4 regions of the Serratia sp. NA_13 genome follow, and region 4 is predicted to be linked to each of the others. Evidence: predicted binding sites of a transcription regulator. Region 4 holds the regulator's gene; each other region holds the start of a gene.

Region 1 (7,608 bases), on a different contig from region 4:
ATGTCACCGCCGGGTTTAAGCCGGAAGTGAGCCTGTTACAGCAGCAATCACAGACGGAGCTGGATGCCCAGGCCAAGGCGTTGATGCAGGCGGCCGGCTATGGCCCGAACCATCCGCTGAAGCTGACGCTGCTATACAACACTTCGGAAAGCCATCAGAAAATTGCGATTGCCGTGGCTTCCATGTGGAAGAAAACGCTCGGTATTGACGTTAAGCTGCAAAACCAGGAATGGAAAACCTATATCGATAGCCGTAACACCGGCAATTTCGACGTAGTGCGTGCTTCCTGGGTCGGCGATTACAATGAAGCCTCGACCTTCCTGTCGCTGTTAAGCTCTACTCATAGCGGTAATATCGCCAAATTCAAGAGTGCGGATTACGACAAACTGCTAGCGCAGGCCAGCCGCGAAACCAGTCCGGCAGCCTTGACCACAGACTACAACAAACTTGAGCAGATCATCGCCGAGCAGGCACCGATCGCGCCAATTTATCAGTACACCAACGGCCGACTGATCAAACCCTGGGTGAAAGGCTACCCGATCACCAATCCGGAAGACGTGGCTTACAGCCAGACGATGTATATTTTGAAGCATTGATTTTGCGCTAGTCCCATGTGTTGCCATAAAACCCCGCATTAGCGGGGTTTTTAACTTAGGTGGCAGGATTATGGGGCATCAAACAATGCGCTGCGGCCAGTCGCCGAAGAAAATACGCAGGTGACGTCGTGGGCACAGTCGGAAACTATCAGTAAATCACGTTTGGCGTGCGGCGCAATAAAGCGACGGTCGTAAGCGGCATAGGCGATAGCGCGCTGCAGTCGGTAGGGGCCTTGCGCCTGAGCTGCGCAAGATTTATCGAGTATTTTGTAAAAGGTACCGGGCGTGCTGCCGGTATCTTTCTCGCCTTCAAGATAGGTGATATCCGCCGTTGCATAGCGCTGGCGCACCCTTGCACGATTTTGCCCGAGAAAGACCGGAACCGCTTCAATGCCGTATTTCCAACGATCGACGTTCGGGCAGGTATCGTTCCTGATCTTAACCCAATCAAAGCTACAGTCGCCTTGTTGGTTACAGTCGCGCCAGTCGGCAGGGTGACCATTCTTTACCGGCTGCGGTCGTCGGCTATCGAAATAGAGCCAACTGCCGGGGGCGGCGATAACGTAACGCAGCTTCACGCCGGACGGCGGATGGGCGAACCCGATATAGTGCTGCACAAACTGTGCTCCGGCGGAAAAGCCGGCGATAGTAACCGACTGCACTGTTGGCCATTTTGTTTTCAGCTCGGCAAGCAGACTATCCAATGCAGTAAATGAGCTGGTATTTCCCTGGTTGTCCAGACCCCCTTCGAGCCAGGAACTGCAACTCCAAAGTGCGTCACCTGGCTGTGCGGGGGGCACTCCGGGGGAATGACAGTGTGCGGCCTGCGCATTGCTAACCGGAAACAGCGGGGCGACCAGCAGCCGGTGATCGGCTTTGGCTGTGCGCTGGGCCGCCGTTAAGGCAGCGAGCAGCGTTTTGCCTACATCTCTGGGGTGCCCGTGCAGTACGATTAACGCGCTGTATGGTGTGGGGCCATGAGATTTCGCCACGAAGTAAGGCAGCTCACCCGCTGAGTCAGCTAATTTGACCCGGTATGCATCAGCGATAGTGTTGAGTGAATTATCTGCGGCAAACATCGGATGAAACAACGCGGGAGCAAACGCCAAAACCGAGGCTAACAAAAATGTCGAAGTGGATTTCATTGGATGTCCGGCCGCGCGTTGTGCGTTATTTATCCATATTAGCGCATAAGACTCTTCCTGGTGCAGCATTCGCACGGCTTCATCTTTGATCCGTTTGGCTTTAACGCTAGACTCTGGAATAACTGAAAAGCAGAGGGTATGAGGAATGGAAGTCATTGAGGGGCGCGAGTTACAGGTTCCTGACGCAGTGTATGCCTACCAGCTCGATGGCAAGGGCGGTGTAACATCGATTGATTACGATGATAAAGCCACCTGCAATGAGCCTTGCTGGCTGCATCTCGATTATGCGCACCCTGCAAGCGCTGAATGGCTGGCCACCACACCGCTGCTGCCGGATGCGGTCAGAGAGGCGCTGTCCGGAGAGAGTTCACGGCCACGCGTCAGTAAGGTGGGCGATGGCACCATGATTACACTGCGCAGCATTAACTTTAACGCCAATTCGCGGCCGGATCAGCTGGTGACAATTCGTGTCTACATGACGGATAAACTGATCGTTTCCACCCGCCATCGCAAGGTTTATTCCATCGACCAGGTGGTGAACGATCTGCAAAGCGGCAGCGGGCCGACCAACAGCGGTAACTGGCTGGTGGAAATTTCGGATGCGTTGACCGATCACGCCAGCGAGTTTATCGAGGATCTGCATGACAAGATCATCGATCTGGAAGATTCGCTGTTGGAGCAGCAGGTTCCTGAACGCGGGCAACTGGCGCTGATCCGCAAACAGCTGATCGTACTGCGCCGCTATATGGCACCGCAGCGAGATGTATTCTCCCGGCTGGCTAGCGATCGTCTGCCCTGGATGAATGATGACGACCGTCGTCGCATGCAGGATATTGCCGATCGGTTAGGGCGCGGCCTGGATGATTTGGATGGCAGCATTGCCCGTACCGCGATCCTTTCTGACGAAATCACCACCGTAATGGCCGATGCCATGAACCGCCGCACCTACACCATGTCATTATTGGCGATGGTGTTTTTGCCGACGACCTTTTTGACCGGGTTGTTCGGCGTCAACCTGGGCGGTATTCCCGGCGGCGGTAATCCTTTTGGTTTTGCTACGTTTTGCCTGACGCTGACCGGATTGGTGTTTGGTCTGGGCTGGTGGCTGAAGAGACGCCGCTGGCTGTAGCCAAAAAAACGTTGATAACCCGGTTAACATTGAGCGATATCAACTTTTGCCGGGGGGAAATGGGGCATGATCTATCTCGCAGGTGAATGCAACGTCAAGCGATGGGCGTTGTGCTCCATAATTGTCTTACTTTCTTATATTTAGAATTACTGTATAGCATATTGATTCATACGATGCCGGTTTAATCACCGGCATTTTTTTGTCTGTAATTTGCCCCATCAGACTGCACTCTCATCCCAGAAACTGGCCTCGATCTTATGTCCGTCCAGATCCCGAACAAAGCAGCCATAATAGGCTTCGCCATAGTGTGGTCGTGAACCGGGGGCGCCTTCATCTGTCGCACCGGCCTGCAGCGCCTGACGGTAAAAATCATCGACCTGCTGTTTGCTGGTGGCGAAAAAACCCACGTGCACACCATTGCCGGTAGTGGCCGGTTTACCGTCGATTGGCGCCTGTAACCAGAACTCCGGATAGTCACGTCCATAGCCAATGGCACCAGGGTGTTCCAACACCCGTCGGCAACCTAATGCGGCAAGAGTGCGATCGTAGAAGTCGGCTGCGGCGTCAAAATGATTGCTGCCGAGCGAAACGTGAGACAAGCAAGGGGTGATGTTCATCGGTAATCTCCAGTGACTGTATAAAAACACAGTACAGGATAAAAACGGCACTGTCCGATGAATTCTGCTGAAATTGCGAGCGGGATCAAAAACTGATGAAGGGAAATTTCCGCCCACCACGTGTGGGCGGAATAACGAGTTACTTGATTTCGAGTACGTCCAAACGTACCGGGGCGGCGTCATCTGCATCCTCCGGTTGCCAGCCGATCGGCTGCATCGGAATATCTTCACGGTCAAAGGCCAGATCGCCACCGTCCACCACTTCGCTGCCGTGGTGAATTCCTTTGAAATCAAAAAGGTTGTAGTCGCTCAGGTGCGAAGGCACTACGTTTTGCATCGCGCTGAACATGGTTTCCAGACGGCCCGGGTAACGTTTATCCCAGTCGCGCAGCATGTCGCCAATGACCTGACGTTGCAGGTTAGGCTGCGAGCCGCACAGGTTGCACGGAATAATCGGGAAGCCTTTGGCAACCGAGAAACGCTCAATGTCTTTTTCACGGCAATAAGCCAGCGGGCGAATAACCACGTGTTTGCCATCGTCGCTCATCAGCTTGGGTGGCATGCCTTTCAGCTTGCCGCCGTAGAACATGTTGAGGAACAGCGTCTGCAGAATGTCATCACGGTGGTGACCAAGGGCAATTTTGGTAGCCCCCAGCTCGGTAGCGGTGCGGTAAAGGATACCGCGGCGCAGGCGTGAACACAGTGAGCAGGTGGTTTTACCCTCAGGGATCTTGTCCTTGACGATGCTGTAGGTGTTTTCCTCAACAATCTGGTATTCCACCCCCAGGCTTTCCAGATAGGCCGGCAGAATATGCTCGGGGAAACCGGGCTGTTTCTGATCGAGGTTGACCGCAACCAGCGAGAAATTGACCGGGGCGCTTTGCTGCAGGTTGCGCAAAATCTCCAGCATGGTGTAGCTGTCTTTGCCGCCGGACAGGCAAACCATGATGCGGTCGCCTTCCTCAATCATGTTGAAATCGGCGATCGCCTGGCCCACGTTACGACGCAGGCGCTTTTGCAATTTGTTCAGATTGTATTGCTCTTTTTGACTAACTGTTTGTTGTTCTGACATTTAAATCGTGCTCGTTCTCAATTGGGGGCACTATGGGCATAAAGTTTTAGGCAGCGAGTTTAGCATTCTATGGACTGCTTGGGTATTTCATCCATTCGCCCGGAGAGCAAAGGCGGTTTGTTTACCTCAGTACACGCGGGCACGCGGCAAATCTGCCACCCGCGTGGTGTAAGCAGGAGAGAGAAACTCACGTTTCATTGACCATGTCTGTTGGTTTCCTTGCCCGGCAAACCAGACCCCGGCATGCCTGGACTGATTGATTTTATCCAACGCGGCCATCAAGCGTTCGCTGTTGGGGCGTGGCTGATACTCATCGAACAGGTCTGGCTGAGCAACGCCTTGCGAGTAAAAGTCCTGCAGCATAATGCCGGCTTTTAGATAGCGGTGACCGGGTTGCCAAATCTTGTCAAGACATCGAGTCGCGGCGGCGATGATGTCGCGCGTATCCTGCGTTGGGGTACTGAGCCTGATGCTCGCGGTGTTGCCGTAATATTTTTCGTTGACCGAAAAGGGGCTGGTTTTAACCCATGCATTGATATTCCGACAATACTGATGTTCTGCACGCAGTTTCTCTGCCGCTCGGGATGCGTGCATACAGATCGCCTGATGCATATCCTGGTATTCAGTGACGCGTTCGCCAAATGATCTGCTGCAAATGATCTGCTGTTTGGTTGGGGCAAACTCCTCGAGTGACAAGCAGGGTTCACCACGCAGTTCACGCACTGTGCGCTCAATCACCACGCTGAAATGCTTGCGGATCATCGTGGTACTTGCGTCCGCCAGCTGCAGGGCGCTTTCGATCCCCATATTTTGCAGCTCTTTGGTTATGCGGCGTCCGATACCCCAGACTTCTGCCGCCGGTACTCTCTCCATTAATTTTCGCTGCCGCTCCTGGTTGGAAAGGTCAACCACGCCTTGGGTCTGACTCCATTTTTTCGCCGCGTAGTTCGCCAGCTTTGCCAGCGTCTTGGTCTGGGCAATACCGACGCCGACGGTGAGGCCAGTGCATTGTAAAACGCGGGCGCGAACCTGGTGCCCAAACGTGGCCAAATCGACACAGTTTTGTACCCCGGCAAGCTCAAGGAAGCTTTCGTCGATAGAGTAAATTTCGGTCCGGGGCGCCATTTCTTCGAGCACGGCCATCACTCGCATCGACATATCGGCGTACAGCTCGTAGTTGCTGCTGAATGCGATACCCCCGGCACGCTCAAAGCTGTGTTTTATCTTGAAATAGGGCGCGCCTGTTTTCAGGCCCAGGGCCTTCGCCTCTTTGCTCTGTGCCACCACGCAGCCGTCGTTGTTCGACAGCACAACTATCGGCCGACCACGCAGGTCCGGACGCCACAGCGTTTCACAACTTGCATAGAAGTTGTTTACATCGGCCAGGGCGTACATTATTTCAGCCTGGTGATGGTTGAAACCACCACGCCGACGATGTCCAATTCTGCACCATCATCCGAGAGTGGTATCGGCCTGAATGTCGGGTTCATCGGCTCAAGCTGTTTGACAGGACGAAGACACAGTCGCTTAACCGTGAACTCGCCTGCGATGCTGGCAATCACGATATCGCCGTGACAGGCACCAATGCTTCGATCGACCACCAGCATGGATCCATCGGTGATCCCGGCTTCGATCATGCTTTCACCTGAGGCGATCAGGAAGTAAGTTGCCGAAGGGTGGCTAATGCAGTACTCATTGAGGTCGATCCGCGCGTGTATGTAGTCTTGTGCGGGGCTGGGAAAGCCCGCCGGGACGTTATCGGCGTAAAGCGGAATGAACTGTTTCTCTGGGGTTGGCGTGGGGAAAAAGTGTTTCATGGCGCATTTCTCTTTACTGTTTTTATATACAGTATAATCGAGTTTTAGCCATTACAACCATAAAGAAAGTCAGGGGCGAGATGATCCACAGCTATCCCCTTGTTGGGCAAGATGATCCTCTCGGAAAATTTTTAGGGTGTGGTTTGCAGAGCCGAATGTAGCGGTGTTTTTACGCTCGGAAACGTTTTTTATCAGCCGGGAAACACAAAACCGGGCAGGATAATCTCAATCACCTCTGATGATAATGGGGAACCCGTTTGATGATCCGCATCTGCCTGCAGGCTGGCCTGTTGTTTTGCCTGACGTCGCTGGCCGCCGAGCGGAGGCAAGCATGACTATCTGAGCTTGGGGGCTTATTGGTGGCCGGATGCGAGCAAAGCCAACGGGCTGCCCTGGGTCCGCCGCGATGGACAGGTGAATCCGGCCAGTAAGAATGAGCAAAGTGACGATGTGCGTTTGGCGGAGTTCACCCAGTGGGTTCAGAGGCTGGCACTGGCGGGATATTTCTCCGGTCAACGGCGCTATAGCGATCGGGCGATGGAATTGATCCGTACCTGGTTTATTAACCCATCAACGCAGATGAATCCTAACCTCAACGACGCTCAGGGCATCCCGGGGCGCGAACCAGTCGCGCCCCGATGACTTACTCGGCGGAGGATTTTTCCCCTTTGCCGGCCAGCAGGCTGAGGAAGTCGTACTTCTCTTTCAGCTCTTTCTCTGCGGCCTGATACAGCGCGCTGGCCATCTCCGGCTGCTGTGAGTTCAGGCGGCGGAAGCGCTGTTCTTTCAGCAGCGTTTCGGTCAGGTTGCTGTTTGGCGGCCGGGAGTCCAGCGCCAGCGCAGGTTTGCCCTCATCGGTGCGGCGTGGATCGAAGCGGTACAGCGGCCAGAAACCGGTGGCGGTCAACTGCTTCATCTGGTCGTGACTGAGCGCCAGATCGTAACCGTGCTCTTCGCAGGGGCTGTAGGCGATAATCAGTGATGGACCCGGATAGGCCTCGGCTTCCTGAATCGCTTTCACCGTCTGATTGAGCTGGGCACCCAGCGAGATTTGCGCCACGTACACATGGCCGTACATCATCATGCTGACGCCCAGATCCTTACGCGCCTTGCGCTTGCCGTGTTCACCGAACTTGGTGACAGCGCCCAGCGGGGTAGCTTTCGACTGTTGGCCACCGGTGTTGGAGTAACATTGAGTATCCAGCACCAGTACGTTGACGTTCTCGGTCAGA
Region 2 (7,608 bases), on a different contig from region 4:
CGTTCTCATTGATCACCGGCACGATACGGTTGTCCAGCAACGCCGTCATGGTGTCACGCGCATTGAGGAAGCGTTCGCGGTCTTCCAGATCGGCACGCGTCAGTAACATCTGCCCGACGTGGATGCCATAAATGGAGAACAGTTGCTCCCACAGTTGGATCAACCGGCTCTGCCCGACCGCCGCCAGCAACTGCTTGGAGGCGATGGTGGCGGGGAGTTCGGGGTAACCCAAATGTTCGCGCCCGGCGGCAATCGCGCCGGAGGTGACGATAACGATGCGGTGACCCGCTGCATGCTGTTGTGCGCACTGGCGAACCAGTTCGACAATATGGGCACGGTTAAGACGCAGCGATCCGCCGGTCAACACGCTGGTGCCCAATTTCACAACCAGTGTCTGGCTGCCGTTCATAGTGTTTCTGCCGTATAAGATGAGAAGAATGATACTAGGGACTTTGTAACAGGAGAGACGCGTTATGCCAACAGGCACAACGCGAAATCAGCAGAATACTTGCGGTCAAACGGGGTCAGGCGGAAAGTTTAATTAGTTTTTCTTTGAAATCAGCGGCGGGTTCAAGCGTCAGTTCCATGGTGGCCAGCAGTTCGCCCAGACGACGATGGAAATCACGCAGGGTGGTTTCCAGCTTGGTTTTCACTTCAGTATCTTTAATCTTTTCCGGCGTCCACTGCCCTTTCTTATCAAACAGGCCAAACTGATAAGCGTAGGTGAAACGCGTATCTTCGGCATGCAGTTCGATCCACCAGCCCCAGAACTCACGCAGTTCTGGAGAAGGCTTAACATTGACGCAGACGGCTAAACAATCAAAGAAAAAACGGTCGTTCTCACATTGCCCTTCTCGCAGATACGGCCCCAAGCTGGCGAAACGTTTCATTAGTCGGCTTTTAGGGTGACCACTCGGTAACGTCATTCTTAAGCTCCTCAATGTAGACCATTCTTTTTAACAAATTGTTAAAATTTAGCAACTAATTAACGCATTTTATCTTTCATCCAATGGGACATTTGCAGCAGCGCCTTGTGGAAACTGCTGTACACTGGCTTGCGCGGTATGGCGATCAGTTTGCCGTCCATCGAGGATGAAACGATCAGTTGCGACTCTTCTTTCGGGCTGAGCGGATCCTGCTCCCAGTAACCGGCCAGCATCGGCGTCGGGCAACGACGGCCCAACAACCCCTGGGTTTTCAGCGAATAGCTGTTCAGCTCGACCTTCAGCACATGATCCGAAGCGTTGGCCATGCCCATCCGACTGGCCAGCACGTCCATATACATGTCCGGTACGTGCTTCTGGGTGCTGCTGTCGCACAGCAGGCGATGCACCACCGGTCCCAGACAGGCCACCCCACGCAGCCGCTGTGGCTCCAGATAGGCCAGACGCACCGCCACATTGGCGCCAAAGCGGAAGCCAAACGCGGTGACGCGCTGATGGTCAATCCAGGGCACAGTGGTTAACTGGGTCAGCACCTGCTGATGCAGGAAGCTGGAATCCTGCGTCAACTTCCACTTGTAAGAAGAACCGATGGAAGGCATATCAATGGTCAGCATGGCGATGCCCTGCGGTGCCAGATAATCGCGGAACAGGCGGTGATAGTCGGTCTGCAGGGTATCCAGGCTGCCGCACATCAACACCGTCGGGAACGGCGCTTCGCCCTTCTCCGGCAGATGCAGGAAGCCGGTAATGCTGCTGCCACCTTCAATGCGAAACTCCAGTTCTTTCAACTGGTACGGCAGTAACAACGCGCCCTCTTCGTAAGCCCGGTTGGACAACGCCTCCGCCTGCTCGGCCAGTTCATCGCCCTTCAGATGCGGGTAGCCGGCAATGCTGTAAAAGTTGGCAGCATTGAGCCAATGCTGGCCACCGATCAGCGGATCCTGCTGTTCCAGGGCACGCTGCTGCCAAAGCATGCCCTGGTGTACCCATTCGTAGATCCAGTTGCCGTTGCGGTAACCGACCACGGTATCCAGCCATTTGTCGTTGGTGTGTTCCACATCAGCGACGGCAATGCGTGCCAGCACTTCGTTGATTTCTATCGGATCGACACCGCGCCAAGCCCACAACAGCGGGTTGAGCATGCGGTACCAATTGCTGACGGTATTACCCTCCAACGTGGAATGCAGATCGGCACTGACTTTACTGCGCGCGCGCAGTACCAGAGTTGAGGTCTCAGGATGTTTAAATGAGGGTTTGAACAGGGTTTCAGAAAGGTTGGCTTGTGCCATGGTAACAACAGCCTCCGTAAATCTGGTAATAGGCCGCAAACAGCCTAATCAACTGGAGGTAGTGTACCTAACTCTGTCGCGATAAACCCGTCATACTTGAAGGTGTATCTGTGGGACGGAAATCAGAAATGCAAACGCCCGGCTCAGCCGGGCGTTTTAATCAATCAGCGTGGCAAACTTAACGACCGCCGATCGGTGGCACGAAGGTCACCGCCATATCCCATGGCTGTTCGATCCAGGTATCCTGTGGGATATCAACTACATAATCGTCTACCAGCGGGCGACCTGCCGGTTTGGCGAAGATAGTGACGAAATGCGCTTTCGGGTACATTTCACGGATCGCTTTCGCGGTGCCGCCGGTATCCACCAGATCGTCGATAACGATAAAGCCTTCACCGTCGCCTTCGGCGCGCTTGAGCACTTTCATTTCGCGTTGGTTGTCATGGTCATAGCTGGAAATGCAGACGGTATCCACATGGCGAATACCCAGCTCACGCGCCAATAAGGCAGCCGGTACCAGACCGCCGCGGCTTACGGCAATAATGCCAGTCCATTGCTCAACCGGCAGCAGGCGGTGAGCCAGTTTGCGAGCTTGCATTTGCAGCATGTCCCAGGTAACAACGTATTTTTCGCTCATAGAATGGTGTCCCAGCCAGCAGTGGTGCGGCTTACTCAGTAATCAGGGGAAAAAAGGTTGCGCGAGATTATAAAGACTGACCGCATCAAATACCAGTTGTACCTGGAATTTCATAAGTATTTCATATGGTGATTGATGCTAAATAAATGAGCAATAACCAACCAAACGAGTGTGATCAAGCGCTTGAACAGCGCAATACGGTACGGGCACCGCCCGGAATAAAGTGATATTCTCTGGAGATCGTGCCAAAACCGCACAGATGCCCCTAACCCAAACCGAGCGGCATTCCCGCACTGCCGAGAATGCTGTTACAGGAGACTTATAGTGTCTGAATTGTCTCAACTTTCGCCACAGCCGCTGTGGGATATTTTTGCCAAAATCTGCTCTATTCCGCATCCTTCTTATCATGAAGAAGCGCTGGCACAGCACATCCTCGAGTGGGCCAAAGAGAAACACCTGCACGCCGAGCGTGACCATGTAGGCAACATCCTGCTGCGCAAGCCCGCGACCAAGGGGATGGAAAACCGCAAGCCGGTTGCCCTGCAAGCACACCTGGACATGGTGCCGCAGAAAAATAACGACACCGTGCACGACTTCACCAAGGATCCGATTCAGCCGTACATCGACGGTGAGTGGATCAAGGCGCGTGGCACCACGCTGGGTGCCGACAACGGTATCGGTATGGCCTCCGCACTGGCTGTGCTGGCCGACGACAGCGTCGAACACGGCCCGCTGGAAGTGCTGCTGACCATGACCGAAGAAGCCGGTATGGACGGTGCATTTGGTCTGCAGGCTAACTGGCTGCAAGCGGATATCCTGATCAACACCGACTCAGAAGAGGAAGGTGAGATCTACATGGGTTGCGCCGGGGGGATTGACTTCATCACCACCCTGCCACTGCAGCGCGAAGCCGTGCCTGCCGGTTATCAGACCCTGAAGCTGACCATCAAAGGCCTGAAAGGCGGCCACTCTGGCGCGGATATCCACGTCGGGTTGGGCAACGCCAACAAACTGCTGGCACGCTTCCTGTTCGACCGTAGCGCCGAGCTGAACCTGCGCCTGCTGGACCTGAACGGCGGTACGCTGCGCAATGCTATTCCGCGTGAAGCCTCTGCAGTGGTTGCCGTGCCGGCCGAGAAAGCCGATGCGCTGAAAACGCTGAGTCAGGCGTTCCTGGCCACCCTGCAAAATGAGCTGGCGGCCAAAGAGAAGAACATCACCGTGCTGTTGGAGCCTGTCTCCAGCACCTCTCAGGCGATGACTGCCGACAGCCAACAACGTTTTGTGGCGCTGCTCAATGGCACGCCAAACGGTGTGATCCGCATGAGCGACGCGGTGAAAGGCGTAGTGGAAACCTCACTGAACGTGGGCGTGGTCACCACCAGCGACAGCGAAGCAGAAATCATCTGTCTGATCCGTTCGCTGATCGACAGCGGTAAAGACTACGTGGTCGGCATGCTGACCGCTCTGGGACAGTTGGCCAACGCCAAAGTGTCACCAAAAGGCGGCTACCCAGGCTGGCAGCCAGACGCGGACTCACCGGTGATGCATCTGGTGCGCGAGATTTATCAGGATCTGTTCAACAAGACGCCGAACATCATGGTGATCCACGCCGGTCTGGAATGCGGTCTGTTCAAAAAGCCGTACCCGAACATGGATATGGTATCGATTGGGCCAACCATCACCGGGCCACACTCGCCGGATGAACAGGTGCATATCGAAAGCGTGGGCCTGTACTGGAAACTGCTGACGGCGCTGCTGAAAGCGATCCCGGAACGCGCGTAATATTCCAGATAAACCCAAGGCGCAAATATTTGCGCCTTTGTTATTCCCAGGGTAGCAACAGTTGCCGCTCCAGTTGCGGATCCAGTAACGTCACGTGCAACCCGACCAGTCGCACCCCGCGACCTTCACGCCGCTCACGCCATACCTGCCGCGCCACGTTGATCAAATCGTCTTTATTCAGTACCGGCCAAACGTGTTCCTGCGTCGTTTGCTGGAAATCCTGAAACTTCAGTTTTACCCCTTGCCGGGCGATGTGCAGATCCGGTTTCACCTTACGCAACCGCAGTTCCAGCTCGGGATAGAGTTTGTCGACGATCAGCGCTTCGCAGTCTTCCCAGTCATGGATATCTTCCGCCAGCGTGCGCTCCACCCCCACCGATTTACGCAACCGCTCTGGCGAAACTTCACGCAGATCGATCCCCTGACAACGCTCCCATAGTACCCGGCCAAATTTGCCGAAACGCTTTAACAGCGCCGCCAGGTCATACTGCTGTACATCGGCGCAGGTGATCAGCCCCACTTCCTCCAGCCGTTTGGCGGTCACTTTGCCCACGCCGGGGATTTTACTCAGCGGTAACTGCTGTAAAAAACCTGGCACCTGTGCCGGGGTGATGACGTATTGTCCGTTCGGCTTATTCAGCTCTGAGGCAATTTTGGCGAGGAACTTGATCGGCGCGATACCGGCAGAAGCGGTGAGGTTGAGTTCGTCGGAGATAGTCTGGCGGATTTGCTCGGCGATCAACGTCGCCGAGCCGTTGCACTGGCTGCAGTCCGTCACGTCCAGATAGGCTTCATCCAGCGACAGTGGTTCAATCAATGGGGTGTAACGGGCGAATATTTCGCGGATATGCTGCGAAGCTTCCTTATACGCCGCCATACGGCCGGGCAACAGCTTAAGGTGCGGGCAAAGCTTGAGTGCCATCGCCGTCGACATCGCACTGTGTACGCCATAGCGACGCGCAGGATAGTTGGCGGTGCTGATCACCCCACGCCGGTCGGCACTGCCGCCGATCGCCAACGGAATATCGCGCAGGCTGGGATCGTCGCGCATTTCTACCGCTGCGAAGAAGCAGTCCATATCGACATGAATGATTTTACGCATCGCGCCTCCAATAATACTGTATAAGTATACAGTCAAAAATGGAAAGCTCAAGCCCCGGCTCGACTCGGTGAAAACAGGCTTTCACCCAATTATCTTCGATTTGTTAAAAAAGCGTAATTTTTCAATAGTACGCTATGGCAAATTAACCACCGCTGTTACTGATAACAATAACTCTACGCACAGGATGGTGCCCTACATGAAATCATTATCGGTCTATTTGTTAGCTTCAGCCCTATCCCTGATATCCCTTGCCGCTACCGCAGCTCCCGCCATTATCGCTCACCGTGGTGGTACTGCCGACGCTCCTGAAAATACCCGCGTCGCGATTGAAACCGCGCTGAAAAATGGCGCTGACGCCATCTGGATCACTCTGCAGGAATCCAAAGACGGTGTGATCGTGCTTTACCGCCCTTCCGATCTGAAAGCGCTAACCAATCAGCAGGGGCTGGTCTCCGCCTTTACCGCTGCACAACTGGCGAAAGTTGATGCCGGTTGGTCATTCACCAAAAGTGAAACCTACCCGTTCCGGGGGAAAGGCATTGGCATTCCTCGTTTGGATGAGACCCTCAATGCCTTCCCCAAGGTTAACTTCTATCTGGATATCAAATCCCCAGACGCAGACCCGGCCCAGTTCGGCAAAGCCCTGCTGGCAACGCTGGAAAAAACCAACAGCCTGAACCGCACCCGCGTGTACTCCACCGATACCAAATATCTGCAAGCGCTGCCACTGGCAATTAAGCGTTTTGAAACCCGCGATAAAACCCGCGACCTGCTGGCGAATATCAGCCTATCGCACCTGTGTGAGTTGAAACCAAGCCATCAGCAACCGCGCTGGTACGGGCTGGAACTAAAGCGTGAAGTGGAAGTGGTGGAGAAATTTACCCTGGGTGAAGGGCGCTCCAAGGCGTTTCTGACCTGGGATAAAGAATCGATCGACTGCTTCCGCTCACCAGGGCCAGCGCACATCATTCTGTTCGGCATCAACTCACCGGCGGAATACCAGCAGGCGGTGGCGTTAGGCGTGGACGGAGTGATGGTCAACTCACCGGCCGAAGCAAAGAGCTTTGTTAAGGCAAAATAACCGATAAAAAAGGGGCGCTGCATGCGCCCCTCAGACTGATGACAAACCTCATTCCTGCCCAGAGCGAGTCGAGGCCGATAAATAAAAATCAGGAAAATCAATTTATTGATTTTCGGCTGCTCACCACAAAGCAGGAAAAACCACGCTTTTTCCTGCTTTGTCAGCAACCTAAGGGGCGCTGCATGCGCCCCTGTTATTCAGATGATCCGGTGTTTTTCCAACTGTTTCTGGCGCAACGCCTCTTTTTCCAGACGCTTTTTCCGCGCATCGCAGGGTTCAGGACAGTCACAGACTTTATCCATCCCCAACGCCGTAATGCCGCCGCAGCTGCCCTGCAGGCTTTTACGCTTGAACACGTAACCCAGCGACATCCCGCCGACAATCAGCAGAAACAGCACGAAGCTGGCGACAAATACTGTCAACATAGCGACCTCACTAGCTCTTGTTCAAATAGGGTTTGAACGCCTCGGAGTAGCGCTCTTCAAAACCTTTGGCAGTTTTCACAATCATAAACACCGGGATCCCCATCAGGTTCGCCAACGCCATGCCACGCTCCGGCCCCAATACGTTCAACCCGGTCGACAGACCGTCGGCAGCCATACAGGTCGGGCTCAGCACCGTCACCGATACCAGATGGTGATGGATCGGCTTGCCGGTAACCGGATCTATGGTATGCGAATAACGCACGCCGCCCTGTTCGAAGTAGTTGCGATAATCCCCCGAAGTGGCGATCGACATCTCGCCCGGCTGGATCACCAGTTGCGCCTTCT
Region 3 (7,608 bases), on a different contig from region 4:
ACAGGGCCTGTGGGTGAGCGCTATCCGCCCGCCAACGGTGCCGCCGGGCGGTGCGCGCTTGCGTATTACCCTGACGGCGACGCATCAGCCGCAGGATATCGATCGTCTGCTGGAGGTATTGCATGATGTCAGCGTATGAATCAGTTAATAAGCAGGCGGTGGCCTCGGCCTTCAGCCGTGCCGCGAGCAGCTATGACGCGGCTGCGGTACTGCAGCGGGATGTTGGTGAGCGCTTGCTGGGGATCGGATTGGAGCACCCTGGCGCGCAACTGCTGGATGCGGGCTGTGGTACTGGTCACTTTAGCCGCTGCTGGCGTGAACTTGGCAAACAGGTTACTGCACTGGATCTGGCACCGGGCATGCTGGCATTTGCCCGTCAGCAGCAGGCGGCGGATCATTATCTGCTGGGGGATATTGAGAATGTGCCCTTGCCCGACGCCGCCGTGGATATCAGCTTCAGCAGCCTGGTGGTGCAATGGTGCAGCGACCTGCCGCGAGCGCTGTCGGAGCTATATCGGGTCACCCGGCCCGGCGGGGTGATCCTGTTTTCTACGTTGGCACAAGGATCGCTGGGCGAACTGGGCGACGCCTGGCAGCAGGTGGACGGCGAGCGTCATGTGAATGATTTTCTGCCGCTGACGCAGATTAGCGCCGCCTGCGCCGACTACCGTCACCAGTTGGAAGTGGAGTGGCAAACTCTGAATTACCCGGATGTGATGGCGCTGATGCGATCGCTCAAGGGGATTGGGGCGACCCATTTGCACCAAGGGCGTGATGCCGGGCTGCTGTCACGCCGACGGCTTGCGGCCTTGCAGGCGGCTTACCCCCGCCAGCGCGGGCAGTTTCCGCTCAGTTATCATTTGGTTTATGGAGTGATTTATCGTGATTAAGCGTTGGTTTGTCACCGGCACCGATACCGAAGTGGGTAAAACCGTGGCCAGCAGTGCCTTGTTGCAGGCCGCCAATCTGGCAGGCTACCGTACTGTAGGTTATAAACCGGTGGCTTCCGGCAGCGAGATGACCGCCGAAGGCTTGCGCAACGGCGATGCGCTGGCGCTCCAGGCTAACGGCTCGGTTGCGCTAAGTTACCAGGAGGTAAACCCTTACGTTTTCGCCGAACCGACTTCACCGCATATTGTCAGCGCCGATGAAGGGCTGCCGATAGAACTGGCCCAGCTTTCCGCCGGGCTACGCCATCTGGAGCAAAAGGCCGATTGGCTGCTGGTCGAAGGCGCCGGGGGGTGGTTTACGCCGCTTTCGGAACAGCATACTTTTGCCGACTGGGTACAGCAGGAGCAACTGCCGGTGATTTTGGTGGTGGGCATCAAGCTGGGTTGCATTAACCATGCGCTGCTGACTGCACAGGCTATCAAACAGGCGGGATTGTCGTTGGTTGGTTGGATCGCCAATGACGTCAGCCTTCCGGGCCGTCGCCATCAGGAATATCTGGCCACGCTGCGCCGTATGCTGCCTGCGCCTTTGCTCGGTGAAATCCCCCATCTGGCCGAACCCGAACGGCAGACTTTGGGGCACTATCTGGATTTAAGCGTTTTATAAATGAACGGGGGGAAGCATTGTCCCCCAGTTCACAGCCTCAAACTGCCAGATAGGCATTAATCAATTCCTCGTCCAACTGTTCCAGCGTGCCATCTGCTACGCTGCGTCCCTGATCCATCAGACAGAAACGGTCCGCCACCCGACGAACAAACGGCAGCTTGTGCTCCACCAGCAGGATGGTCATACCCAGCTCGCGGTTAAGCTTGCGGATCACGTTGCCGATATCTGCGGCGATCGTTGGCTGTACACCGCTGGTGGGTTCATCGAGGATCAACAACTCAGGCTCCAACACCAGGGCGCGACCAATCGCTAGTTGTTGTTGTTCGCCGTCACACAAATCCCCGGCTCTGCGGCTGCGCATCTCTCTCAGGTTGGGGAACAGGTGATAAATTAAAGGCGGAATGCGGCGGTTTTTATCGCGGCCGGCCATCAGCGCTACCTGCAGGTTTTCCTCTACGCTGAGCTGCGAAAAGATTTGCCGCCCTTGCGGCACATAGCTGATCCCTAGCGCGGTGCGGGTTTCCACCGGTTGTTGCAGCAGGTTTTGTGGTGGTTCATCCGCCAACTGCCAGGTCATGCTGCCACTGACCACCGGCAAATGGCCCATGATGCAGTTCACCAGCGTGGTCTTGCCCACGCCGTTACGACCGATCAGCACTGTGCACTGGCCGCGCGGCAACTCCAGATTGATGTCCCACAGGGTATGGGTTTGCCCGTAAAACTGATTCACTGACCTTAAACTCAACATCTAGCATTCTCCTCAAAGAATCGTATTCCACTCCTTACTACCGTTTTCGCAGTAGCGGTTTCTTTCCCGAGTGTTTTAATGTCCAGAATAAAGTGCTGAATGACTGCCTTTTACCAGGCAGTTTAAATTCGGGTAAAACAAGTGACACATAGGCAAAAATCGCAGTTATTTTCGGCTTGTCCGCGCTCTTTAGTCTTTATCGAGTAAAGAGCGGTTGTGTTACTCCCGTCGTGCCGCGAAATGACAGCGGATCATTCCGCCATTACGGCCCGGATATTTATCCCGAACGTACTTTTGCCGCCCAAAGGTAATGCAACCCTTGGGCCAACTTTATAAAACCGCGGAAAACAGGATTGTTATTGCCTTGTTAACGGTTTTGCGCGCCAGGGCAGGTATGGCGGACCAAGTGAAAATAGCGGGGAAAGTTAACGCGGACAATTTTTGCACTCTTCCAGTGCTGCGAAGAATGCTTATGGTGCAAACTATTTCGCCGGTTGCAGCAAGATGCATCAGGTGACGGCAACAATGAGATAAATCCGTTTTTGGCAATGGGGCTTTTTAGCATTAATCGGCATAACCAAAGCGATATTATTGTGAAAAAATAACTAAAAAAGCCATCTTGGCGGGCAGAAACGGCAAAAAGCGTTCTTTCTGCAACTCCCAGCCGGGGCGGGGTGGTGAGAGTTATCCACTATTCCTGTGGATAACCTTGTGCATTAGATTTAGAAAACCGGTTTAAAGCGAGAGCGGACGCGGGTTGTGTTCGCTTTGTCCGCAATCTCGTCTTTTTTATAAAATTATTAATTATCAATATATTAACTAAAATCAAGCGGCTGATGTATCGATGAAGTTTCTATGTATGATTTTTGGCCGCAGTGCTATCAATAAGTTAATTCGTGACGGATTTTGGGGATAAATCTGTTATTGACAATAAAAATGTCACGCGGCTGTAACCCCTACGGTGCATTCAGCCTGATTTGACGCACGCTAAAGCGACGAATCGCTTGAAGCTGGTTTTATATCCAGTATCATGGGCACTGGCAAAAATCGCCGGGGCTTTCCATAATTAGAGGCCATTCATCGAGCATTAGCTCTATGGCCGCCTGAGCGCGCACATCTCCACAGGGTAGCCAAGTCCATGAGTAAAGTTTTCAAACTGCATTCCGAATTCAAGCCGGCCGGCGATCAGCCGCAGGCCATCAGCAAACTGGAAGAGGGCCTGGAAGACGGTCTGGCACACCAGACGCTGCTGGGCGTCACCGGTTCGGGCAAGACATTTACCGTCGCCAATGTGATAGCCGATCTGAACCGGCCCACTATGGTGCTGGCACCTAACAAAACGCTGGCGGCGCAGTTGTACGGCGAAATGAAAGAGTTCTTTCCCGAGAATGCGGTCGAGTATTTTGTTTCTTACTACGACTACTACCAACCGGAAGCCTACGTACCCAGCTCCGACACCTTTATCGAAAAAGACGCCGCGGTGAACGAACACATCGAACAAATGCGTCTTTCCGCGACGAAAGCCTTGCTGGAGCGCCGCGATGTGATCGTGGTGGCATCGGTATCGGCGATCTACGGTCTGGGCGATCCTGATCTGTATCTGAAGATGATGCTGCACCTGACCAAGGGCATGATCATCGATCAGCGTTCGATCCTGCGCCGTTTGGCGGAGCTGCAATATGCCCGTAACGATCAGGCCTTCCAGCGAGCGACCTTCCGCGTGCGTGGCGAGGTGATCGACGTCTTCCCGGCTGAGTCTGACGAACTGGCGCTGCGCATTGAACTGTTTGATGAAGAGGTCGAGCGGCTTTCGCTGTTTGATCCTTTGACTGGGCAGATCGAGCAGGTGGTGCAGCGCTTCACTATTTATCCGAAGTCGCACTACGTGACGCCGCGTGAGCGGATCCTGCAGGCGATGGAAGAGATCAAAGTGGATCTGGCCGAACGGCGCAAGGTGCTGTTGGCCAATAACAAGCTGCTGGAAGAACAGCGTCTGACGCAGCGCACCCAGTTTGATCTGGAGATGATGAACGAACTGGGCTACTGCTCCGGCATTGAAAACTACTCGCGCTACCTGTCCGGACGTAAAGAGGGTGAGCCACCGCCGACGCTGTTTGATTATTTACCGGCGGATGGCCTGCTGGTGGTAGATGAATCCCACGTCACCATTCCGCAAATCGGCGCTATGTACAAGGGCGACCGTTCGCGTAAAGAGACGCTGGTGGAATACGGTTTCCGCCTGCCGTCGGCGCTGGACAACCGTCCGATGCGTTTTGAAGAGTTCGAGGCATTAGCACCACAGACGATCTACGTGTCTGCCACGCCGGGCAAATATGAGCTGGAGAAGTCCGGCGACGATATTATCGATCAGGTGGTGCGCCCTACCGGCTTGCTGGATCCACTAATAGAAGTCAGGCCGGTGACCACTCAGGTGGATGACCTGCTGTCTGAAATTCGCAAGCGGGTGGCAATCAACGAGCGCGTACTGGTCACTACCCTGACCAAACGCATGGCGGAAGACCTGACCGAATATCTCGAAGAGCACGGCGAACGGGTACGTTATCTGCACTCGGACATCGATACCGTGGAACGGGTCGAAATCATTCGTGATCTGCGCCTGGGCGAGTTTGACGTGCTGGTGGGTATCAACCTGTTGCGTGAGGGGCTGGACATGCCTGAGGTGTCGCTGGTGGCGATTCTGGACGCGGATAAAGAAGGCTTCCTGCGCTCCGAACGTTCGTTAATCCAGACCATTGGCCGTGCGGCACGTAATCTCAATGGTAAAGCGATCCTCTACGGTGACAGAATTACCGACTCTATGGCCAGGGCGATTAGCGAGACCGAACGCCGTCGCGCCAAACAGCAGGCGTTCAACGAAGAAAATGGCATTGTACCGCAGGGCCTGAACAAGAAAGTTTCCGATGTTCTGCAGTTGGGCAAACCGGGCAATCGCGGCAAGGGCCGAGGGAAGGGCAAGGCGGCGGAAAACGTCGGGCAATACCAAAACCTCACGCCAAAAGCCCTGGATCAAAAAATCCGCGAGCTGGAAGCGCAGATGTATACCCACGCACAGAACCTGGAGTTCGAGTTGGCGGCGGGCTTGCGTGACGAGATACACCAGTTGCGTGAGCAGTTTATCGCCATTTCTTAAGGCACAGAGACACCAGAGGGTGTTTCAAGGAAATACCCAATGGATTTCGAGTTGCAGCCAACAACGCTGCAGTTTGAAAGACAAAGGGTATAAATTTCTTGTCGCCTCCGCCAAAGCTGATTATGGTGTGTGGCCATTTGACTACTGCGAGCCACACATGACCCAACACCAGTCCAAAGACCCGATGCACGGCGTCACTCTGGAACAACTTTTGAATAAACTGGTGGAGAACTACGGCTGGTCAGGGCTGGCCGAACGCATTCGCATCAACTGCTTCAGCAGCGATCCCAGCATTAAATCCAGCCTGAAATTTCTGCGCCGCACGCCGTGGGCGCGCAAGCAGGTAGAAGATCTTTATATCGATATGGTCGAGAAGGCCGCCAGCGATAATCCGTGGTTGCGCGGCGGCCAGTAAAGCCTTAACCGCGGGCACCCAGCTCGATCAATGCCTGATCCAGCGCCTGGCGTAGCAACTGACGGTCGTGGCGGTAAGGGATATCCGCCGCTTCCAGCGGTTGTTTAATCACTACCCGATCCTGTACTTCGCTGGCATCGACCGCCGGACCAACAATCAGCGCGTCGATCATCTGGCGGCCAATTTTCTCCTCCATCAGCTCCAGCTTGTTCTTCAGCGTCAAGGCGGCTGCCGCGACGCTCAGTTCGCGCCCCAGATTGCCGATATAAATCATATTGGCGCTGCTGCGGCGCAAGGCCTGCGTCAGGTCATCGAGCAGCAGCAGCGGCATGAGGCTGGTCAGGAAGCTGCCTGGCCCAATCAGGATCACATCGGCCTGCGCAATGGCATCCAGCGCCTCTCGCGTGGCGTTGACGCGCGGTGACAGCATCAGTTCCTGCGGCATGTCAGTCAGTTGATCGACGTTCACTTCACCATAGACGTGGTTGCCTTCATGGTCGTGTGCCATCAGATCCACCGGCTGCTCAGACATTGGGATCAGCGCCGCGTCGACCTTCAGCAAGCTGCGTACCAAATTGATCGCTTCCAGTGGGCGCACGCTGAGATGATCCAACGCCTTCAGCATCAGGTTACCGAGGTTATGCCCCGAGAGTTCGCCATTGCCGCTAAAGCGGTACTCGAACATCGCCGAGGCCACGCTCGGTTCGGTGATCAACTGATTCAAACAGTTACGGGTATCGCCCCAGGCAATGCCGCCTTCCGAGCGGCGAATACGGCCAGTGGAACCGCCGTTATCGGTGGTGGTGACAATACCGGTTAAACGGGATCCTAAAGACGACAGGGAAGACATCACGCGGCCAAGACCATGGCCACCACCTAATGCCACCACCCGATCGAGATCGGCCAGGGTACGATTACGCATAAATTTCCTTACAAAGGGGCTTAACTGCCCGCATAAAGTAGCGGATTTGGCGTAAAAACGCGAAAAAGAGTGTGATTTGCGTGATTCTGGTCAATTCGTCTGCGTAAAGGACGTTTATCATGGTTTACCTGATTTGGAAGCGCGTAAAAACGCTGTATACAAAAATATATAGCGAGATTGGGCGTTGGCTATCGCCTTTGTTTAGCGCTAGAATTCTGATGAAAACCACGGTTTCGTTCCGGCTACTCAGTCTGCGGGAACTGAAACCAAAACTCCTAGCCTCTGGGCCTACGTTGTTCTTGAGAACAATATGGCGCTTGGGCCGTGGCGAAGTCAGCCACCAGGGTGCAGAGTGGAAACGCTCGCATCTCCCGACTTTGGAAGGTGTTATGGTGCCGCAACTCATTGATGCTTATGAGCGCAAGTTCTATTACTTGCGCCTGTCGATCACCGACGTGTGTAACTTTCGTTGCACCTATTGCCTGCCGGATGGCTATCGCCCTAACGGCAGTCCGAAAACCTTCTTGTCACTCGATGAGATCCGCCGGGTTAGCCGTGCCTTCGCCGAGCTGGGCACCGAAAAGGTGCGCCTGACCGGCGGTGAGCCTTCGCTGCGTCGCGATTTTACCGAGATCATTGCCGCCGTGCGTGAAAACCCGGCCGTTCGCCAGCTTGCCGTGACCACCAATGGCTACCGTCTGGCGCGCGACGTTGCCGCCTGGCGTGACGCCGGCCTGACGGCGATTAACGTCAGCGTCGACAGTCTGGACCCCCGTCAATTTCACGCCATTACCGGCCAGGACAAATTCCGCCAG
Region 4 (7,608 bases):
TGACAAAGTTTTTGACTGTTGGCGATTCAACGCTGCAGTACAAGGGTATCTACGCGCGTAGATAAAACAATGCTGCAGGGGTGAAATTTTGCTGAGGATCACATAATCCCCATCGCGCCGGAGAATGAAGGTAAAGAAAACAGATGGCAGAAAGATGACAAAGCGGTGCTTTTAAGGCACGAAGTTTTGCTGTGTGGCCCCCCTCGAATCAGCCTGCCGCTTTTGAATTTCTGCGTTACAATGAGCGCCTGTTAACAGTTTGTCTGGTCTGGCGCAGCCGCAGGGCGCGGTGTCAGGCATGGAGTAGAACAATGTCAGGCAATAGGGATTCGATCCTACCGCCGCTGGAGTGGTTAACCGCGCAACATCCTCCGGCACCCGCCGCCGTCAGTGACTGGTTGATGGAGCCAGGTTCCATGACGCGCCGCTTTGAACGCCACTGTGGACGGGTACATGTCGAACCACAACGCGAATGTTTTGTTACCTGCGACCAACTGGGGGAAGAGGGGGAACATCTGCCGGACAGTCCGCGCTATTGGCTGCGTGAAGTTGTGTTGTTGGGCGACAACCAGCCCTGGCTATTGGGGCGTACGGTGATTCCGCTGGAAACGCTGACAGGCCCTGATCTGGCACTGGTGGATTTGGGCACCTTGCCACTGGGCCGCTATCTGTTCAGCAGCGATGAACTGACTCGCGATTACATTCATATTGGACGGCAAGATGCACTGTGGGCGCGCCGTTCCCGCCTGCGGCTGGCGGGTAAGCCGCTGTTACTGACCGAACTGTTTTTACCGGCTTCACCGCTGTACGCGACAGGAAGTTCGGTTCCCGAATGATGAGGAGAGAAAAGACCTTGGAAGGAAGCGTGATTCAAAGCAAATGGCAGGCTTACAGCCATCTGATGCGCATTAATAAACCTATTGGTACCTTGTTATTACTGTGGCCGACGCTGTGGGCACTTTGGATAGCGGGACAGGGCGTGCCGTCGCTGTCTATCCTGGTGGTGTTTGTGGCTGGGGTCTTCATGATGCGAGCTGCCGGTTGTGTGGTGAATGACTATGCCGACCGTGCTGTAGATGGCCACGTGAAGCGAACTGCCACTCGTCCGATGCCGAGTGGCCGGGTGAGCGAGAAAGAGGCCAAGGTGCTGTTTGTGGTATTGGTGCTCGTCTCGTTCGGGCTGGTGCTGACGCTCAATGCGATGACTATCTGGCTGTCACTGGCGGCGCTGGCGCTGGCGTGGGCCTATCCGTTTATGAAAAGGGTCACTCATCTGCCGCAGTTTGTTCTTGGCGCGGCGTTCGGCTGGGGTATCCCGATGGCCTATGCCGCCGTCAGTGAATCCTTGCCATTGAGTTGCTGGGTGTTGCTGCTGGCCAATATTTGCTGGACGGTGGCTTACGACACGCTGTATGCGATGGTTGACCGTGACGATGACCTGAAGATTGGCATTAAATCTACCGCCATTTTATTTGGTCGTTACGACAAGCTGATTGTTGGTTTGCTGCAGTTCGCTACGCTGCTGCTGCTGCTGTGGGTAGGTTATCTGACGCAGATGAGCGGGGCCTTTTACTGGTCACTGTTGCTGGCGGGCGCCTTGTTTATCCATCAGCAAAAACAGATTGCCACCCGTGAGCGTGACGCCTGCTTCAAGGCGTTCATGGATAACAATTATGTCGGGCTGGTGCTGTTTATCGGCATCGCGTTGAGTTACTGGCAGGGTTAAGGCGTTACCTCAGTAAAAAAGGCACCCGAGGGTGCCTTTAGGTTGCTGACAAAGCAGGAAAAAGCGTGGTTTTTCCTGCTTTGTGGTGAGCAGCCGAAAATCAATAAATTGATTTTCCTGATTTTTGTTTATCGGCCTCTACTCGCTCTGGGCAGGAATGAGGTTTGTCATCAGTTTGAAGGCACCCGAGGGTGCCTTTTTGTTTTTGTAGCAATGGGTTAGTCTTCTTTCTCTTCCGCTGCGACCGTTTCCGGCAACGCGTTGGTTTCCGCCGGCATACTGACGCTCTCGATGGTCAGCTTGATTTCCGGGGTAATCAAATCGCTCAGCATGTTGTAGACCTCCATGGTGTGCTCACGGACCGCATCGCCGATGTCATTGATGTAACCTTCCTCACGCAGCGTCGCCACCAGAGTGGAAAACACTGCCTTGTCGAAGAACTCTGGCGCGTTGATGCCATGCAGCACCGACAGACGCTGGGCCATAATGCGGCTCTCTTTCTCCAATGCCCCACGGTTGATGCTTGGGTTGGCACTGAGGATCGACATGGTGATGGCATAGCGCTGCAGCGTTTCACGGACACCGGCGGCTAACAACTGTAGTGGACGGATGCGGACTGGATTCAGTACCAGACTGTCACCCTTGTCGCAGATCAGCTGCTGACGGATCATCTCGTCGATCAGTGGCCGCAGCACTTCCGGCAGTTGTTCTTTGTCGTTGTGCAGGAACAACTCGGCCTTCAGCATCGGGTAAATCAGGCCAATCTGCCGTAGAAGTTCGGCGCGCGATACCCGGCGGTGATGCATCACAATAGTGGCGATCAGCGACGGCAGAACCAGCAGATGATGGATATTGTTACGGTAATAGGTCATCAACACCGCCTGCTCACGCGGCAGGATGATGATATCGCCGATGTTATCCTTCTCCACTTCGAACTTGTTCATGTTCAGCGCGTGGTCCAGCAGCTCATCCGGCGTCTGGGTGGGTACGGTAACGTCACCGGCATAAGGCACATTGCGCATCAGTTGCAGGTAGCACTCCAACTGCTCAAGCAACTGCTCACGGGTCAGCGAACGCTGACGTGAGGCCAGCAGCGCCGTGGAACACAGGTTCATGGCGTTGGCGGCGGCGGCATTGTTGATACGCACCATAATCTTGGCCGCCAAATCGTTGACCGTCGGCGTTAACCAGCTTGGGCGCTGGGCTTCGATCGGGTCAATGGATTCGCGCCACTGTGGCACATTCTGGTTCAGATAAGCGGTCAACGGCAGTGGATCACCGAAGTTGACGTAACCTTGGCCGAGATTGCGCAGCTTACGCAGGCCGCGCAGCATCTGCAGCAGGCTCTCTTTTTCCTTGGTCGCGCCACGCAACTCTTTGGCGTAGGTGCCCACTTCCATTACGTGTTCGTAACCGATGTAAATCGGCACCAGGGTGATAGGACGGCTACCGCCGCGCAGCATCGCCTGAATGGTCATCGACAGGGTGCCGGTCTTCGGCTCCAGCAAACGTCCGGTGCGGGAACGGCCGCCTTCAACAAAGTATTCCACCGAGTAACCGCGGGTAAACAGCTCGCCGAGGTATTCACGGAATACCGTCGAGTACAGCTTGTTGCCTTTGAAAGTACGGCGAATAAAGAAAGCACCCAGGCGACGGAAAATCGGCCCAGCCGGCCAGAAGTTGAGATTGATACCGGCAGCAATGTGCGGCGGGACCAGCCCCTGGTGATACAGCACGTAGGACAGCAGCAGGTAGTCCATGTGGCTGCGGTGGCAGGGCACATAAACAATCTCGTGCCCGTCCTGCGCCAACTGACGCACGCGTTCGGCGTTAGTGACGTTGATGCCTTGATACAATCGGTTCCAGGTCCAGCTCAGCACGCGATCGGAAAGGCGCACCGTCTCGTAAGAGAAGTCGGCAGCGATCTCTTCCATCAGCGCAATGGCGTTCTGCTGGGCTTTTTCGTGGGAGATTTTCTTGCTGCGCGCTTCGTCTTCGACCGCTTTTTCGATCGCCTTGGACGCCAACAACTTGTTGAACAGGTCCTGACGGGCAGGTAGGCTTGGGCCGACGGCGGCCAGACGCTGACGCGAGAAGTGCATGCGTGCTACGCGAGCCAGTTTCTGCGCAATGATTTTGTCCGTACCGTGCTCGGTGGCCATGCGGCGTAGCGAAACGGTATTGGAAAAACGGACAAAGCTGTCGCGGCCGAGCCACAGCACGGCGAAGAATTTCTGCACGCCGTTCAGCAGACGCAGATGTGGGGTACCATGACCTTCGCGCCCTGGAGAGCGGCCGAACATCACCGAAACCGGCAGCATCTGAATGTCGAGATCCGGATTACTGCGGTGCAGATCCAGATAGTCGTGGAACAGCTTTACCGACTCTTCTTTCGGCGTGTAGTAGCGGAATACGCGCGGCCCGTCGTGAATAAACACGTGGCTTGGCAGCACGGTGCCGTCTATCTCCAGCGGATCGAGGGGATCGGGCAGATCTTGCGCCAGGCACTGGGTGCGCAGCGTCAGCAAATCCGCCTTGGAATTATAAGGTAAAACATACAAAATCGGCCGTGAGGGATCCAACCCTAACTCCGTGACCGGATCTGAAGGGATAACCTTACTTCTTACCAACAGTTTAAGTGGTAAATTCAATAGTTTATAATAAATTTTACGCCAACCTGACATAACAACGTGAAGCCTCTTGTTAGCAATGCGCCGCAAGCATACCAGAAACCGGGTAGCAGATCTGTGGTGTTGGAAAACCGTGAGCCGGGAGAGTTTCCTGGCCTAGACTGTTTAATTATGACTTATCTCTGCTAAAGGCACTCAAAAACATGGCAAACCAAGCAACCGGCCTGACCCGTATTATTAAAGCCGCCGGCTACTCTTATAAAGGCTTTTCCGCTGCCTGGCAGCACGAAGCGGCATTCCGCCAGGAATTGGTGGCGACCGTGCTGGCTATCATACTGGCGATTTGGCTGGACGTAGGTGCGATAGCGCGCATTTTACTGATCGGATCTGTGCTGTTGGTGATGATCGTCGAAATACTCAACAGCGCGATTGAGGCGATTGTCGATCGAGTGGGGACCGAGCATCACGAGCTTTCCGGTCGGGCAAAGGATATGGGCTCGGCGGCGGTCTCACTGGCGATTATTTTGGCGCTGTTCGTCTGGGGTTCGGTGCTGTGGCAGCACTTTGCCTGAGTGGCGGCATTGCATTGCGACCCGTGTCGCTAATCCCTGATTTTTATTCACTCTTCGGTTCCCAAGCTGCAGTTACCTGTATATACTCACAGCAAGACTGTATAAACAAACAGGGGGGCGGAATGAAAGCACTAACTACCAGACAGCAAGAGGTCTATGATCTGATTCGCGATCATATTTCGTCCACTGGCATGCCGCCAACGCGCGCCGAGATCGCCATGCGTCTGGGGTTCCGTTCGCCAAATGCCGCAGAAGAACATCTGAAAGCGCTGGCGCGTAAAGGCGTTATCGAGATTATCTCCGGCGCTTCGCGCGGCATTCGCCTGCTGATGGAAGATGAAGAGGGTTTACCGCTGATTGGCCGTGTCGCCGCCGGTGAGCCGCTGCTGGCGCAACAGCATATCGAAGGGCACTACAAGGTCGATCCTTCCCTGTTCAAACCGAGCGCAGATTTCCTGCTGCGGGTCAACGGCATGTCAATGCGTGACATCGGTATTCTCGACGGCGATCTGCTGGCAGTGCATAAAACTCAGGACGTGCGTAATGGCCAGGTGGTTGTGGCACGCATTGAAGATGAAGTCACGGTCAAACGCCTGAAAAAGCACGGTAACGTGGTTGAGCTGTTGCCGGAAAACAGTGAATTCCAGCCGATTGTGGTCGATCTGCGTCAGCAGAATTTCACCATTGAAGGTCTGGCGGTCGGTGTGATCCGCAATGGCGACTGGGTTTAATCCTCGCGCCTAAACATCGTCCTCTGATTCAAGTCGCCCCAGCTCTGGGGCGATGTCATATCTGATTCACTATATACCCTATAGCTTTCAAGTTGCAGCTAAGCGGCCAACTCGCTCATCCCCAGGCGCTTACTCAGGTAAGTAACTGGGGTGACAAATCTGCCGGGAGCAGATTTGAATGCTGCTCGCAGCGGCCCCAAAGGGGTGTGGCCCATGGACGGGCCACATAACTGAGTGCAGATAACAACACTGCAACTTGAAAGATGACGGGTATACACGGGAACATTTCACTATGCGCCTGCTTTCTGCCTTCACCAGCGATACCGATAAAGCCCTGTGGCGCCTTGCGCTGCCCATGATTTTCTCCAATATCACCGTGCCGCTGCTTGGGCTGGTGGATACCGCAGTGATCGGCCACCTCGACAGCCCTACCTATCTGGGGGGCGTAGCGGTTGGCTCCATGGCGACCAGCTTCCTGTTTATGCTGTTGCTGTTTCTGCGTATGAGTACCACCGGGCTGACCGCACAGGCGTTGGGGGCGCAAAATCCGCAGGGTCTGGCACGAGCCTTTATGCAGCCGTTGCTGCTGGCAGTGTTGGCTGGGGCGGCGATTGTGTTACTGCGCTATCCGCTGATTGAGTTGGCACTAAGAATCGTCGGTGGCGATGGGACGGTGCTGGAACAGGCTCGCTTATTCCTCGAGATCCGTTGGCTGAGTGCCCCGGCGGCACTGGCCAATATGGTTATCCTGGGTTGGTTGCTCGGGGTGCAATATGTGCGCGCACCGGTGATCCTGCTGATTGTCGGCAACCTGTTGAATATCGTATTGGATATCTGGCTGGTGATGGGACTGGGCTGGAACGTGCAGGGGGCCGCTACGGCGACTGCCATTTCTGAATATGCCACGCTGCTGTTGGGATTATGGCTGGCCTGGCGCGTGATGCGCATACGCGGCATTTCTGTGCCGATGCTGCGCCAAGCCTGGCGCGGTAATTTGCGGCGTCTGCTGGCGTTGAATCGCGACATTATGCTGCGTTCATTGCTGCTGCAACTGTGTTTTGCCTCGCTGACCATCTTCGGTGCCCGGCTTGGTGGCGAGGTGGTCGCGGTCAATGCGGTGCTGATGAATTTGCTGACCTTCACCGCTTATGCGCTGGACGGTTTTGCCTACGCGGTAGAGGCGCATTCGGGGCATGCCTATGGAGCCCGTGACGATAGCCAACTGCGCAAAGTATGGCGTGCGGCTTGTCGGCAAGCCTGTCTGGTGGCGTTGGGCTTTGGGCTGCTCTATGCCGTTGCCGGGCCGCAAATTATAGCGGCGTTGACCTCTTTACCGGAACTGCGCGCGCTGGCGAGCCACTATCTGCCGTGGCAGGTAGTGCTGCCATTGGTGGGAGTATGGTGCTATTTGTTGGACGGCATGTTTATTGGGGCCACCCGCGGCGCAGAAATGCGTAACAGCATGGCAGTAGCCGCCGCCGGTTATGGGCTGACGCTGTTTACCTTGCCTGTATTAGGCAACCATGGATTGTGGCTGGCGTTGGCGGTATTTCTTGCGTTACGTGGTCTTGCTCTCGGGTGGATTTGGCATTGCCACAGGGTGCGAGGGACCTGGTTTGCAGCGGATGTGGCGCAATCAAAAATGATTAATCATTAGTTTTATTTATATTTTAATTCATATTAAGTTACATTTTCTTGAGCGAAATTGTTTCCGCTTACTTGCTGTTATTTTGGTGTTTTTACTGTGTTTTATTGTTTTTGTGAATTTTTATCCTGAGTTTTTATTTTTTTCGCTATCTGTAGCTATAGTTAATCATGTGGCTGGCGGAATGAATTGGAACTGACAATCCTTTTATTCAGGTCAATTGACCGAAATAATTACTCAGTTAAGTCCGGCCACAGGCGTTTAAAACTGACTAATCACAGGTAACGGAGAGGTTATGAACAAA

Evidence for each region. The regulator LexA, encoded in region 4, represses DNA repair genes until DNA is damaged. The targets are predictions, from matches to a motif close to TNCTGTATGTACATACAGNA.
Region 1: the regulator LexA is predicted to act here: its motif matches at 6,391-6,410, upstream of umuD (translesion error-prone DNA polymerase V autoproteolytic subunit).
Region 2: the regulator LexA is predicted to act here: its motif matches at 5,772-5,791, upstream of dinB (DNA polymerase IV).
Region 3: the regulator LexA is predicted to act here: its motif matches at 3,314-3,333, upstream of uvrB (excinuclease ABC subunit UvrB).

Annotation. Positions count from the first base shown of each region.
Region 1 covers NZ_JBQZFV010000001.1:525,632-533,239, reverse strand. Annotated here, with positions in the region: gene ACUTSU_RS02420 (peptide ABC transporter substrate-binding protein) at 1-596, shown strand, start outside; gene ACUTSU_RS02415 (hypothetical protein) at 665-1,741, opposite strand; gene zntB (zinc transporter ZntB) at 1,887-2,870, shown strand; gene ACUTSU_RS02405 (VOC family protein) at 3,089-3,487, opposite strand; gene ttcA (tRNA 2-thiocytidine(32) synthetase TtcA) at 3,627-4,559, opposite strand; gene umuC (translesion error-prone DNA polymerase V subunit UmuC) at 4,686-5,954, opposite strand; gene umuD (translesion error-prone DNA polymerase V autoproteolytic subunit) at 5,954-6,376, opposite strand; partial or broken gene ACUTSU_RS02385 (alginate lyase family protein) at 6,683-6,994, shown strand; gene nifJ (pyruvate:ferredoxin (flavodoxin) oxidoreductase) at 7,020-7,608, opposite strand, start outside.
Region 2 covers NZ_JBQZFV010000002.1:68,612-76,219, reverse strand. Annotated here, with positions in the region: gene proB (glutamate 5-kinase) at 1-409, opposite strand, end outside; gene crl (sigma factor-binding protein Crl) at 525-926, opposite strand; gene frsA (esterase FrsA) at 986-2,233, opposite strand; gene gpt (xanthine phosphoribosyltransferase) at 2,412-2,870, opposite strand; gene pepD (beta-Ala-His dipeptidase) at 3,195-4,655, shown strand; gene dinB (DNA polymerase IV) at 4,696-5,757, opposite strand; gene ACUTSU_RS03820 (glycerophosphodiester phosphodiesterase family protein) at 5,954-6,838, shown strand; gene nqrM ((Na+)-NQR maturation NqrM) at 7,036-7,263, opposite strand; gene ACUTSU_RS03810 (FAD:protein FMN transferase) at 7,274-7,608, opposite strand, start outside.
Region 3 covers NZ_JBQZFV010000002.1:426,536-434,143, forward strand. Annotated here, with positions in the region: gene bioF (8-amino-7-oxononanoate synthase) at 1-139, shown strand, start outside; gene bioC (malonyl-ACP O-methyltransferase BioC) at 123-890, shown strand; gene bioD (dethiobiotin synthase) at 883-1,557, shown strand; gene ACUTSU_RS05605 (ATP-binding cassette domain-containing protein) at 1,595-2,305, opposite strand; gene uvrB (excinuclease ABC subunit UvrB) at 3,444-5,456, shown strand; gene ACUTSU_RS05615 (VF530 family protein) at 5,614-5,871, shown strand; gene yvcK (uridine diphosphate-N-acetylglucosamine-binding protein YvcK) at 5,876-6,793, opposite strand; molybdenum cofactor riboswitch at 7,054-7,196, shown strand; gene moaA (GTP 3',8-cyclase MoaA) at 7,186-7,608, shown strand, end outside.
Region 4 covers NZ_JBQZFV010000005.1:50,227-57,834, forward strand. Annotated here, with positions in the region: gene ubiC (chorismate lyase) at 312-836, shown strand; gene ubiA (4-hydroxybenzoate octaprenyltransferase) at 833-1,726, shown strand; gene plsB (glycerol-3-phosphate 1-O-acyltransferase PlsB) at 1,945-4,410, opposite strand; gene ACUTSU_RS10035 (diacylglycerol kinase) at 4,560-4,928, shown strand; gene lexA (transcriptional repressor LexA) at 5,051-5,659, shown strand; gene dinF (MATE family efflux transporter DinF) at 5,952-7,316, shown strand; gene ACUTSU_RS10050 (CsbD family protein) at 7,600-7,608, shown strand, end outside.